DNA from 3 places in the Paraburkholderia suaedae genome. Region 2 is predicted to be linked to each of the others. Evidence: predicted binding sites of a transcription regulator. Region 2 holds the regulator's gene; each other region holds the start of a gene.

Region 1 (4,275 bases), on a different contig from region 2:
GCGGTTGGCGATTTCAGGCCGGTGGTCCGCGCTCGGCGCAGGTCGCAGGACATGCTCTTCGCCGAGCCGCGCGACGAGCAGTTCGAGCAGGCGTGCATGATCTTCTTTGGAGCCGCCGGGCTCGGGAAAAAGCGTATCCGATGCCGGCGCGGCGGACTCCACCTTCGACGCTTCAAGACGAAGCGCCAGCACCGGTGCGCTCAATTCGATACGATGCAGCCGCTCCTTGAGTAGCCGGACGAGATGTTCTTCCCGCCATGTCGGCTCGCCCAGCGCGATGTCGATGGTGGTCGGTTCGATGGCGTCGCGTCCCCGCTCGTGCTCCAGCAGGAGCCTGAACGCCGTGAGCGCCAGTTGCTTCGCGCAAAGCCAGCCGCAAAGCTGCACGATGAGCCGATGCGCGCCGAACACGGCACCGTCTGCGTGTTCGAGCCGATCAGGCATTTCGATGCGCGCAGAGAACGTCGGCGGCAATTCAAGCCAGTCGAAGAGTTCGGGCGCGGTGCCGAATGCGCGGTCGAGCGAATCGAGCAGATGCTCGCCGCAGCGGCGCTGCAAGCCCGCACGCGGCAGGCGTCTGACGTCGGCAATGGTCTCGCAGCCAAGACCGGAGAACCAGTCGGCGAAGCGGCGGATTTCCGGCATGGCGTCCATCGGCAGCGCGGACAACCGCTGTTCGAGCGAAGCGAGCTTGAGCACGCGCCGGTTGCCGTATTTCGCCAGGAGCCATGCACCCTGTCCGGTCGGCGCCGCGCTGATGCGCGCGCTGAGCCCGAGCGTCGCGAGCACGGCTTTCGCCTCCCGGCACAACGCGAGCAGTCCACCGAACAGACGCAAGCTTGCGCCGACTTCGACGACGACAGTCGCCTCATCGAGCAGCGCGACTTCGGGTGAGAAGCGCATCAAGGCCACGCCGACCTCCCGCTGCGCGGCTTCCTCCCGCCCCATGTCCCGTTCGTGCATTGCCGTCTCGGGCGACAGCGTGAGCACGCCGCCGCGCTTCATGCCCAGACGTATTCCGGCGGCTCTGGCGACGCCATCGGCGATGATCACCTGGTCTTTCTCAAGCACGACACTCCCGTGAGACGGCTCAGGCGACCACTTCGGTCGGAAGACTTCGAGCGGCAACTTCGGCAAGTGGACGGCGAGAAAGACGCGCATGTCGGGAAAGCAGAACAGGAGTAGGTTGAAGGGGAATCGAGAGGGGCTCGGCGCGAGCGGGCCCTCGTCGTTTCACGATGTCGACGCTCAGGCCGTCCGGTGAAGGCCGCAACGCCAAGCGCAGCAGTGCAGGCGACGAATGCTGCGCGGCGGCGAGCGGCCTCACCATCACGAACAGCGTCCTGGAAGACTGCGCAGCAAGGTGCAGGCGCCTGAGCGACGACGATTTCGCGTACTGCGCCCAGAAAACCAGTGCGCTGCAACTGCCCGCGCGCAGAATTTGCTCCGCCGACCACAGGGCATCAGCGGTCTTCTGCGCATCGATGCGCAGCACCTGTTCGATGGCAAGGCCGATGTAGCTCAGACCGAGCCCGTCTGGCGTGTGCGGCGGCTGCACGAAAGCGATCGGCCGGTTTCCGGCGGCGCTCAGCGCGGGTTGCAGTAGCCGCAACTCCCCGACGCCCGCCTGCTGCACCAGCAGGTCCACGAGCGCGCCGAGCGGCCAGCCGCCGCCCGGCAATTCGGCGGATAGCGCCGGGTAGCCCGTCTCAACGACTTGCCCACGACCCCGGGCGAGCTGGGACGCCCGCCACAGGGACGGGTGTATCTCTTCAGCCGGAACGGTAGCGGTGGACATGGGGCTGCTCAAAACCTGTATATTTATACAGTATCCTACACTCAATTTTGAGACAGCGAACTGACACTTTTAATGGGAGGCTGGTCGAAGGCTGGTCGAAGGCTGGATCAGGATGCGCGCGTCTGAACTTCCACGGACGTTCGCACAGCAACAGATCGGCGTGGCGGACAACCCGCCAGCGCCGACGTGCCATGGATGTCCGTTGCGCAAAACGGGCCACGCGCGCGCCAGGCGCGCGGGAAATGGGCCGTACTGGATTCGAACCAGTGACCGACGGATTAAAAGTCCGCTGCTCTACCGGCTGAGCTAACGACCCGAGCTACTCCTCTGATTCACCCCGCAAGCGCGCGGCCTCGATCCACGTCACCCGATATCGATCGTGCGGCTCACAGCGCGCGGCGGCTCCTGCTTCGGCACGCTCAACGTCAGCACGCCCTTGTCGAACTTAGCGAGAGCGTGCTCCGCATCGGCATATTCCGGCATCGGGATCGTGCGCGTGAACGCTCCATAGGCCCGCTCGAGCCGGTAGCAGCCGTCTTCCTCGCTATGCACATCCTGTTTTTTCTCGCCGCGCAACATCAGCGCGCCATCCTCGACGGTGATCTTCAGATCGTCCTTTTCCATGCCTGGCAGTTCGACGGTCACGCGCAGTATCTTCCCCTCGTCGACCACGTCGATCCGCGGCTGGAAACGCGATGAGCTGAAGTCGCCAAACCATCGCTCCAGCGTGCCGCGCGCTGCAAACGGATCGTGAAAAAAGTCTTCCATGGCACGCCACGGATCGCGAGAGAAAAGACGCGGAAGGTCAGGCCATGAAACACGTCCCGATTCACTGGCCGGCGAACTTTGCGCACTGTCCGAGTCGGAATCGGCTTTGCGCCCTGAACCGCGGAGAAATTTGAAAAGGTTCCACTTTTTCGGCTCGGTGTTCATCGTTTCCTCCTCGATGAGCTGGCAGGAGAACCGGAAGTCCTTCATCGCACTCAGGCGACGCAGTTGCGCCGACGTGCCAGACTGCCCCGCGAGCAGCCGCCGTCACCTCGCGTCAGCACCCGCGAATCCCCCCTTCGCAGGCAACCTGACAGCGAGCGGCGGCGCGTCGCGCAGCGCCGGCTTTCGGCTCAGCTGGTCTGCACCTCGATCCGTCGCGGCCTTGCTTCATCGCGCCGCGGAATCGTCAGTTTCAGCACGCCGTCCTGCAGATTGGCGTCGATCTTCGATGTGTCGAAGTCGGGGCTCAGCGAGAACGCACGGGCGAAACGCGGTTCACGGATTTCGGCGTGCTGCAGCCGCAGACCGGCGGGGGTTGGCACGACCGCTTCGGCCTCGATATAAAGATTGCCGTCGTGCACCTTCACGTCGAGCTTGTCCTTGGTGACGCCTGGCAGGTCCGCCCACAGCGTGATGCCCTGGCTGTCCTCGAAGATGTCGACTGCCGGCGTGAGCGTCGTCCGCCGTGCCGGCCGGCCGCCCTCGCGTCGTGCTACCGCTTCCTGGTCGCGCTCGGCAACCCGAGTCTTGTCGTTCATGGTTTGCTCCTCGAATAACGGACGTTACTGGACGGTGATGGCCCGGGGCTTCGATGCCTCGCGCTTGCCGACGGTAATCGACAGGCAGCCGTTGGTGTAGCGCGCCTGCACCTTGTCGGCGTCGGCGTTCTGCGGCAGTTCGATCACGCGGCGAAACGACCCGGCAAAGCGCTCCTGGGCGTAGGTGCGCAGGTCGTCGGAGGCCTGCTCGCCGCCGCTGCCGGCGCTGCCCTCGGGCCGCGCTGGCTTGCGCTCGCCGGCAATCGTCAGCAACCCTTTGTCGATCGAGACTTCGAGTTCAGCGGGGTTGATGCCGGGCGCGAACGCGACGATCTCGATGGAGTCGTCGGTGGCGCCAATGTTGATTTGCGGAAAGGCGCCGAGGCGGCCGGCGCGGATGCTGGACGGAAAGCCGCCGAACAGACTCGCCATCTCGCGCTGCAGACGGTCGAATTCGCTGAACAGGTCGGTTCCGGAATAGAGATCACTCATGGTCGTATCCTCGCAAATGGAGCATGGAGGCGAACGGGCCTACGCGCTGCAGTTCGCCCGCCAGCTGTTGGCAAACAAATCGAAGCACACAGCGCGCCCGATACCGCGGGCGCGTCTGCCTGAGCGAAACCAAAGATAGGACTTGCTGTGGAAATTTCAAGGGGCGGCGGGCGAAGTCAGGGGCCTGGAAATGGCCTGCCAGAATCTTTTATTGCAGTGCATTGCCGCAGCGCCACGCGGGTTGCAGCGGGCGGGCTTTTTGCCTTGCGATATGGCTTTGTTCTGGTCCGGGGTCGGGCTAGGCGGCAATCGATTGAGCTTGCCGGTTCATTGGAGCGGCTCGCCTTGAGGCATGGCTGCCAGTTTTCACCGGAAGAATTCTCCGATCTGCGCACAGCGGACAATACGACCTTCATCCCGAACGCTGGGTGGTTCGAAGCGCGTTGCGGCAGCTCG
Region 2 (4,275 bases):
AAAACCATGGCGAGCTACCAAAAAATCCTGCTGTGCTATGACGGCTCGCGCGAAGGCCGCAAAGCTCTGCGTTGTGGCGCCGATCTCGCATTGGATCTGAAGGCGGAAACGCACCTGCTGTCGGTAGTGGACATGCGCTCCAGTATCGCGCAAAGCGCTGGCCTGCTGACCGATGTGGCTTGCGGAAGTTTCGAAAAGACCGCGCGCGATATTCTGCAGGAAGGCGTAACCTGGCTCACCGAGCGGGGCGTGAACGCGCAAGGGCATTTCGCGTTCGGCCATCCGATCGACGAGATCGCCAATCTCGCCAACGAGTTGCATGTCGACCTGGTCGTGGTCGGGCATCGCTGCCGCACCGGCCTCTCGAGATGGTGGATGGGCGCGGGCAATACACCTTTGCTCGACCGCGTGTCGTGCAGCATTCTGGTGGCCTGTTCTTCCGCGCAGGAACAGCAGCAAGCCGCGGCTTGAGGCGGCTTGCCTTCACACACACTGATGCCCCTGCGAGCGGACGGGCCAAGGGGGCAGTCAGGTGATTGCCCGTGGTGCTCGCCGATCACTCGTTCAGATCGATTGCGGCGAGCTTCCACGTGAACGGACCTTCGCGTCTGAAAATCGCCGCGTAATGTGCAGCGGCCTCGCCGCCACGGCGGTAAGTCACCACGAACTCATTGAGGCTGCGATAACCCGCCGACGTTTGCCGTTGCACGGGAGCAGCGTTGCCGTCGGCGCTGCTGTTGGCATCGCCGGCGGCTGGCGACGCCGGTGTTTGCGCGCCCGCAACCGGTGCATTGTTAGCGGCGGGCTCTGCAGGCGGTCGCTCGCCGGGGTTGCCGCTCGGCGGCATACCGTTGAGCAAGGCCGCGACGCCGTCCGGCGTCGCATACGCATCCACCAGCGGACCGATCAGCGTCACGCCGATCATGGCGCCAATCGTGGCGAGTTTGCTGTCGTTATCTGCGCCCAGCCGACGTGACAGCAGACCGGCGATCTGCAGCTTCAGGCTGTCGCGCAACGCGGGGAAATCCACGTACTCATTGACGGTTTGCACATCGCGGGCATCGGCCGCGCGTTTGAGATTGTTCAATGCGATATACGGTGATGCGTAAGCAAAGCCCAGCACGGCGATCACCACGATCACGATCAACGTGATGATCAGCGGCCGGGTGGCGATGCCTTTGTTGCGTCCTGGAACTGTCATCAGATGGGACTCCTTATCAGGTTGGGTCTAACGTGGACCTCGGTCACGCAGAAACAATCCCATTCTAGGCAAATATCAGACGACTTAATTCAAAAATGGACGCAGTCAACGACTACGCGCGATGCATCGGGCAGCCGCTTTCGGGTTCGACACCGACAGGCACTCAAGCCTCGAATACCGCGCCATGCATATTGGCTTCGTCGGCGATGCACCGGTCGATCATGCGGCACACTGCGTCGACCGTGCCGACCATGATCAGCCGCGACGGCCCGTGATAGACCCGCACCGGCGCGCGCCGCGCCGGCTCGGCCGTGTTCAACCCCGAGTTCAACGAGACGCGCGCAAACGCCGGCAATGCAGAGGGCAGGCTCGCCGCATCGGCGGACGTGTCGAACAGCGGCGCAGTACTTGCGGCCGGGGCTTCGATCAATGAGCACGACACCAGATTGCGCAAATGGCGCAGACGGCCGAACTGGCGAAAAGGCAGCAGGCGGGCAAGGCGTTCCATGAGTCTCTCCAGGCGGTGCAGCGTTGATGCAGTTGAGTGTGGCCAAGCGATACGAGCGATACGAGCGATACGAGCGATACGAGCGATACGACCGACAGGCGAAGCGCAAGCGAAGTCCGAGCGACGCCTACGCGCCGGCCCGGCGCCGCACCTGCGGCTTAGAACTCGCCGGGTCGAATCAGCCCCACGGCGATCCCTTCCAGCGCGAAGTCGGCACTGCCGCTTTCAACGAAGATGTTCTCGTAGTCCGGGTTCTCCGCGATCAGCTCGATGCCGTTGGGCCGGCGCTTCAAGCGCTTGACCGTGACGTCGTCGCCGAGCCGGGCAATGATGATCTGGCCGTCTTTTGCTTCGCTTCTCTTTTGCACTGCGAGCAGGTCGCCGTCGAAGATCCCCGCGTCGCGCATGGAAAGCCCACGCACCTTCAGCAGGTAGTCGGGCTTGCTGGAGAACAGTGCCGGGTCGCACGCGTAGTGCTGCGAGATATGTTCCTGCGCGAGGATCGGACTACCGGCCGCGACGCGGCCGATGAGCGGCAGCGACAGTTGCATGATGCTGGCGTGCGGCAGCGTGAACTGATGCGGCGCGTCTTCCGGGCCTGCCAGCAGGCGAATGCCGCGCGACGCCCCGGCCGCCAGTTCGATCACGCCTTTGCGAGCGAGGGCGCGCAGGTGTTCTTCGGCCGAGTTAGCCGAGCTAAAGCCGAGTTCGGCGGCAATTTCGGCGCGCGTGGGAGGAAAACCGGTGCGTTCGATCGCCCGGCGGATCAGATCGAAAACCTGCTGCTGTCGTGCGGTGAGTTTTGTCATGGCCACTGTATGTATGAACAGGTGACTGTATTTTTATACAGTATTGGGCGCAATTCAAGCTTTACTTTAAGTTCGCTTCGGGGCGTGTTGCTCAAACGCCGATTCGCGGCGTCCAGACAACGGTTTTCGTGCCGCAACGCCTTACCCAGCTGCGATTACCACTTTTACGTATAAAAAAATGAAGAAACATTATTTTTAATGATGAAAGACCGTCGCTAGACTGGCCTCCGGATCGGCGCTCATGTGCACGTGACCGCGACGCAAACACCACCTCAAACGCTGCTTCAGCAGACGACCACGCGGAGAAAATCGAACATGAGCCATAAGCACACGGGGCTGGCGGGCAGAACCAGGCAACTCATCGGGGCGCTCGCGTTCGGCGCGCTCGGCACCCTCGCTACCCTGGGCGCCCTCGGCCAGGCACAGGCGGCCGACACAACGCTGCTGAACGTCTCCTACGATCCGACGCGCGAGCTCTACCAGGACGTCAACCAGGCGTTCGGCAAGCAATGGAAGGCGAAGACCGGCGAGACGGTCACGTTCAAGCAGTCGCACGGCGGCTCGGGGGCGCAGGCGCGCTCGGTGCTGGACGGCTTGCAGGCGGACGTGGTGACGCTCGCGCTCGCCTACGACATTGATGCGCTCGCCAGCAAAGGCCTGCTCGACAAAGGCTGGCAAAAGCGTCTGCCGGACAACGCGTCGCCGTATACGTCGACGATCGTGTTCCTGGTGCGCAAGGGCAACCCGAAGCACATCAAGGACTGGGACGACCTGATCAAGCCCGGTGTGTCGATCGTGACGCCCAATCCGAAGACTTCGGGCGGCGCGCGTTGGAACTATCTGGCCGCCTGGGCCTATGCCGAACATCAACCGGGCGGCAATGCGCAGAAGGCGAAGGAGTTCGTCGGCAAGTTGTACAGGAACGCCGGTGTGCTGGATTCGGGCGCACGTGGCGCGACCACCAGCTTCGTGCAGCGCGGTATCGGCGACGTGCTGATCGCCTGGGAGAACGAGGCGTTCCTGTCGCTCAAGGAGTTTGGCCCCGACAAGTTTGAAGTCGTCGCGCCGTCGGTGAGCATTCTGGCCGAACCGCCGGTCGCGGTGGTCGACAAAGTGGTCGACAGGCACGGCACGCGCAAGCTCGCCGACGCGTATCTGAACTTCCTGTACAGCGAAGAGGGCCAGGAGATCGCCGCGAAGAACTTCTACCGTCCGCGTTCGAACAAGGTGCCGGCCAACCTGACCGCGAAGTTTCCGAAGCTCAAGCTCTACACGGTCGACGATTCGTTCGGCGGCTGGAGCAACGCGCAGAAAACCCACTTTGCCGACGGCGGCGTGTTCGATTCGATCTATCAGCCACAGTAAATCTGCGCATGGGTGCCCGTACCGGGCCTCGACACCCGGCATGCGGCGCGGCAACGCGCCAGGTCCGAGCGCGCCCCTGGGCGCGCTTTTGATCAACCGGAATCGGGCAGCCGAAGATCCGTATCGCCACGCACGCATCAAACTGAAAGAGTATCCAGCATGACCACGTTGACCTTCCGAAAGCCGAGCGCGTTGCCCGGCTTTGGCCTGACACTCGGCATCACGGTGGCTTATCTGAGCCTCATTGTGCTGATCCCGCTGGCGGCGACCTTTCTCAAGACCGCGACGCTCGACTGGCATCAGTTCGTCCGCGCCGTGACGTCGCCCAGGGTGCTCGCGTCGTATCGCCTGACGTTTTTTGCCGCACTCGGCGGCGCGCTGGTCAACGCGGT
Region 3 (4,275 bases), on a different contig from region 2:
CGCCGTTTTTCATGCTCGCGTGAGATTCGAGCGCAGCTTGCGCAACTTACCGGCTTGCCATGGGCATCGCGCCCGGCGCCAGGTCTCAGGCATAAGCCGGGCGATGCACACCGCCGGTCTCGCCGAGATAGCGATGCACCGACAGGTCATCCGCCTTGATGGCAGGCTGTTTGCCCGACATCACGTCGGCCAGCAACTGGCCCGAGCCGCACGACATGGTCCAGCCGAGCGTGCCGTGGCCCGTGTTCAGGAACAGGTTCGCGACCGGCGTGCGCCCGACGATCGGCGTGCCGTCGGGCGTCATCGGCCGCAGACCGGTCCAGAACGTGGCCTTCGACGTGTCGCCGCCGCCCGGGAACAGATCGTTCACGCACATTTCCAGCGTGGCGCGGCGCGCCTCGCGCAGCGACTTGTCGAAGCCGACGATCTCGGCCATTCCGCCGACCCGGATCCGGTTGTCGAAGCGCGTGATCGCGATCTTGTAGGTTTCGTCGAGCACCGTGGACACCGGAGCTGCGGCCGAGTCGACGATCGGCGCAGTGATCGAATAGCCTTTGAGCGGATAGACCGGGATTTTCACCAGACCCGCCAGAAATTGCGTGGAGTACGAACCGAGCGCGACGACGAACGAGTCCGCGCGCACGAGTTCGCCGCCGCATTGCACGCCGGCGACGCGGTCGCCGGACATCATGAGCGCGTCGATCGGCGTGTTGTAGCGGAACTTGACGCCCAGTTGCCCGGCCAGCGTCGCGAGGCCCGTGGTGAACATCTGGCAGTCGCCGGTTTCGTCGCCCGGCAGCCGCAACCCGCCGGTCAGCTTGTGCGACACCGCCGCGAGCGCCGGCTCAGCCTGCGCGAGTTCCGTGGCGGACAGCAGTTCATACGGCACGTTTGCGTCTTCGAGCACGGCAATATCTTTCGCGGCGCCGTCGAACTGCTGCTGCGTACGGAACACCTGCAGTGTCCCGCCCGTGCGGCCTTCGTACTGAAGGCCGGTGTCCGCGCGCAACGCCTGCAGGCAGTCGCGACTGTATTCGGCGAGGCGCACCATGCGTCCCTTGTTCACCGCGTAGCGCGCCGACGTGCAGTTCTGCAGCATCTGCCACATCCATTGCAGCTGGAACTGCGTGCCGTCGAGACGGATTGCGAGCGGTGCATGTTTCTGGAACATCCATTTGACGGCCTTCAGCGGCACGCCGGGCGCGGCCCACGGCGACGCGTAGCCCGGCGATATCTGACCGGCGTTGGCGAAACTGGTTTCGAGCGCAGGGCCGGCCTCGCGGTCGATCACGGTCACTTCATGACCGGCGCGCGCGAGGTAATACGCAGTCGTCACCCCGACGACGCCACTGCCCAAAACGACGACTCGCATAGTTGCTCCAGCAGATCCAGAAGAGATAGGAGGGCGGGGCGCTCATCGATTTGCTCGAATTCAATCGATTCACGAGGTAAAACGCCGATCGCCCAGTGTTAACCGCTATACTATTGCCAGTAAGGCAGGTTTTGTTATCGTAGTTGTTGAATTTTTAGCGGAAACACCATGCGTACACAGCGCCAACCCGTGCGAGCCCTCGATAAACTCGATCACAACATCTTGCGGCTTCTGCAGCAGGACGGCCGGATGGCCATGAAGGACCTGGCCGAGCAGGTCGGGCTGTCGGTGACGCCGTGCATCGAGCGGGTCAAACGGATGGAGCGCGACGGCGTGATCACCGGCTACTACGCGCGGGTGAACCCGGCCGAACTCGGGGCGGCGTTGCTGGTATTCGTCGAGATCACGCTCGATCACAAGAGCGGCAACATGTTCGACCAGTTCCGGCGCGAAGTGCAGAAGATCCCCGAGGTGCTGGAATGCCATCTTGTATCAGGCGATTTCGACTACCTGATCAAGGCGCGCATCGGCGAGATGGCCGACTACCGGAAGCTGCTTGGCGACATCCTTTTGCAATTGCCGGGCGCGGTGCAGTCCAAGAGTTACGTGGTGATGGAAGAAATCAAGGAGACCCTGACAATCGCCGTGGGCGGATAGGGGGTCAACGGGGCAGCCGCATACGGCGCTCGACAAACGGCGAAAACACTGTATATTTATACAGGTATTGCGCGCCTGTTGTTTCGTTTGTGGTATTCAGCCGTGGCCAACTCCGACACCCGAACCGCTCGAGAATTTCCGATCGCGCCGCCTGCGCCTCGCAAGGGGCGTGGTGCCGTCACGAACCTGCAAGGCCGCTACGAGGTCGACCAGCGCGAACCAGCGGACGACGGCTGGCTGCCTCTCGCCCACGAAGGCGGGGAGGAGCCCAAGGCACTGCGCACGCAGGTCTTTGAGGAACGCGCGAAGAGCATCCTCACGCGCAATGCGTCGCCGGACATTCCGTTCAGTGTGTCGCTGAATCCGTACCGCGGCTGCGAGCATGGCTGCATCTATTGCTTCGCGCGGCCCACGCATAGCTATCTCGGGCTGTCTCCGGGGCTCGACTTCGAAAGCCGGATCTACGCGAAGATCAACGCGCCGGAACTGCTCGAGCGGGAGTTGTCGAAGAAAACCTATGTGCCCGAACCGATCGCGCTGGGCGTCAACACGGACGCGTGGCAGCCCGCCGAACGCGATTTGCGCCTCACGCGTCGGGTAATCGAGGTGCTCAGCGAGCGCAACCATCCGTTTGCGGCGATCACCAAATCGTCACTGATCGAGCGCGATATAGATCTGCTCGCTCCGATGGCGGCGCGCGGGCAATTCATGGCGGCCATCACCATCACGACGCTGGACGCCGACATCGCGCGCACGCTCGAACCGCGCGCGGCCACGCCGTCGCGGCGGCTGCGCACTATTCGCACATTGAGCGAGGCGGGCATTCCGGTCGGCGTCAGCGTTGCCCCGGTGATCCCGTTCGTCACCGAGCCTGACATGGAGCGCGTGCTTGAAGCGTGCGCGCAAGCCGGTGCGAGCAATGCGAGCTATATCGTGCTGCGTCTGCCGTGGGAAGTCGCGCCGCTATTTAAGGACTGGCTCAGCGCGCATTTTCCCGATCGCGCCGCGCGGGTGATGAGTCGCGTGCACGACATGCGAGGCGGCAAAGACTACGATTCGTCGTTCGCCACGCGAATGAAAGGCGAGGGCTTATGGGCCGATCTGCTCAGGCAGCGATTCCATCACGCCGTGCGCCGCTTGGGCCTGAACCGGCGCGATCGCGGCATTCTCGATATGTCGCACTTTCGTCGGGGCGAGCCGTCGCACGCCGAACAACCGCTGCCCGTGAATCCGCAACTGAAGCTCTTCTAACGCGCTGCGGGGCCCGTCATTGCGAGATCGTTTTGGCCGCTTCCACCTGACTTTCGAAGTAGGTTTGAAACGATAAGGCGAGGCCGGTCATCAGCACAAATGCGCCGATAAACAGCGAAAAGATCACGACAAAAATGACAGTCCAGCCCGAGCGGCTTCTGCGTTGCGTGTGCGCATTGAACTGGGCGTCCCATTTTTCATCGGGACGCAGTCCGTAGACGATCGCGGCGAGAAACGCGGAAAGCACTGAAACAGCGCCGAAAAAAGCCAGCACCCAGCCGAGGATCGAAGCGCGCTCGCTTGCCACCAGCAGCATGACGCCGGGGATGCCCATTAGCGTGCCGAGCACATGAGCCCAGCCGTAGGGATCACGTTTGCCGAACAGGTAGAAGCGGTGCGCGCCGAGGCTGCCCACCAGGAACGCCAGCGCGGCGGTAAGCGTCTTGGATCGGAAGCGCGGGGAAATCGAAGCTGCGGTGGACATGTGGACGTGGGCGAAGTGACAGGCGGTCGAAAGGAGCGGCGCGCCGTACGGCTGCGGACCGACGGGCATTCTACGCCGGCCGCATGCTGAGGGTCACTTGCGGAATGCGCGTGCTGCGAAGTTCAGAGTGACCCGAATGCAGTGCGTTGCGGGCAACCGCGGCGGGCTGGCGGCGCGCAATGATCCCGGCCAGCCGCCTGGAATCGGTAGCGCGCCGGGCGCGAGACCGCCATCGCACGCACCTGTGAATGTCATGGCGCTGAATACGTCACGCGATAGATGGCGCCAGCGTAGTCGTCGCTGATCAGCAGGGAGCCGTCGGGCAGCGGCAGCACGTCGGCGGGGCGTCCCCAGACGGTTTCGCCCGGCTGCAGCCAGCCTTCGGCAAACACTTGCTGGCGCGCGTGGTTGCCGTCCGGGTCGGTAATCACCCGCACCACGCGGTAGCCGACTTTGGTGCTGCGATTCCACGACCCATGCTCGGCAAGGAAAACGTTGTTCCGGTATTCCG

The links. Region 2 encodes LexA, which represses DNA repair genes until DNA is damaged. Its sites were predicted from a motif close to ACTGTATNNNNATACAGT; they were not measured.
Region 1: the regulator LexA is predicted to act here: its motif matches at 1,813-1,830, upstream of imuA (translesion DNA synthesis-associated protein ImuA).
Region 3: the regulator LexA is predicted to act here: its motif matches at 2,077-2,094, upstream of ABQJ48_RS04350 (PA0069 family radical SAM protein).

What each region holds. Positions count from the first base shown of each region.
Region 1 is NZ_JBFOAH010000011.1:120,560-124,834, reverse strand. It holds gene ABQJ48_RS17200 (Y-family DNA polymerase) at 1-1,161, opposite strand, end outside; gene imuA (translesion DNA synthesis-associated protein ImuA) at 1,091-1,798, opposite strand; tRNA gene ABQJ48_RS17190 (tRNA-Lys) at 2,042-2,114, opposite strand; gene ABQJ48_RS17185 (Hsp20/alpha crystallin family protein) at 2,162-2,731, opposite strand; gene ABQJ48_RS17180 (Hsp20/alpha crystallin family protein) at 2,920-3,327, opposite strand; gene ABQJ48_RS17175 (Hsp20/alpha crystallin family protein) at 3,352-3,819, opposite strand; gene ABQJ48_RS17170 (hypothetical protein) at 3,967-4,275, shown strand, end outside.
Region 2 is NZ_JBFOAH010000001.1:707,626-711,900, reverse strand. It holds gene ABQJ48_RS03100 (universal stress protein) at 7-471, shown strand; gene ABQJ48_RS03095 (DUF2939 domain-containing protein) at 557-1,201, opposite strand; gene ABQJ48_RS03090 (hypothetical protein) at 1,365-1,709, opposite strand; gene lexA (transcriptional repressor LexA) at 1,868-2,518, opposite strand; gene ABQJ48_RS03080 (sulfate ABC transporter substrate-binding protein) at 2,834-3,883, shown strand; gene cysT (sulfate ABC transporter permease subunit CysT) at 4,043-4,275, shown strand, end outside.
Region 3 is NZ_JBFOAH010000002.1:208,643-212,917, forward strand. It holds gene ABQJ48_RS04340 (D-amino acid dehydrogenase) at 86-1,372, opposite strand; gene ABQJ48_RS04345 (Lrp/AsnC ligand binding domain-containing protein) at 1,541-2,029, shown strand; gene ABQJ48_RS04350 (PA0069 family radical SAM protein) at 2,132-3,280, shown strand; gene ABQJ48_RS04355 (NINE protein) at 3,297-3,764, opposite strand; gene ABQJ48_RS04360 (PQQ-dependent sugar dehydrogenase) at 4,016-4,275, opposite strand, start outside.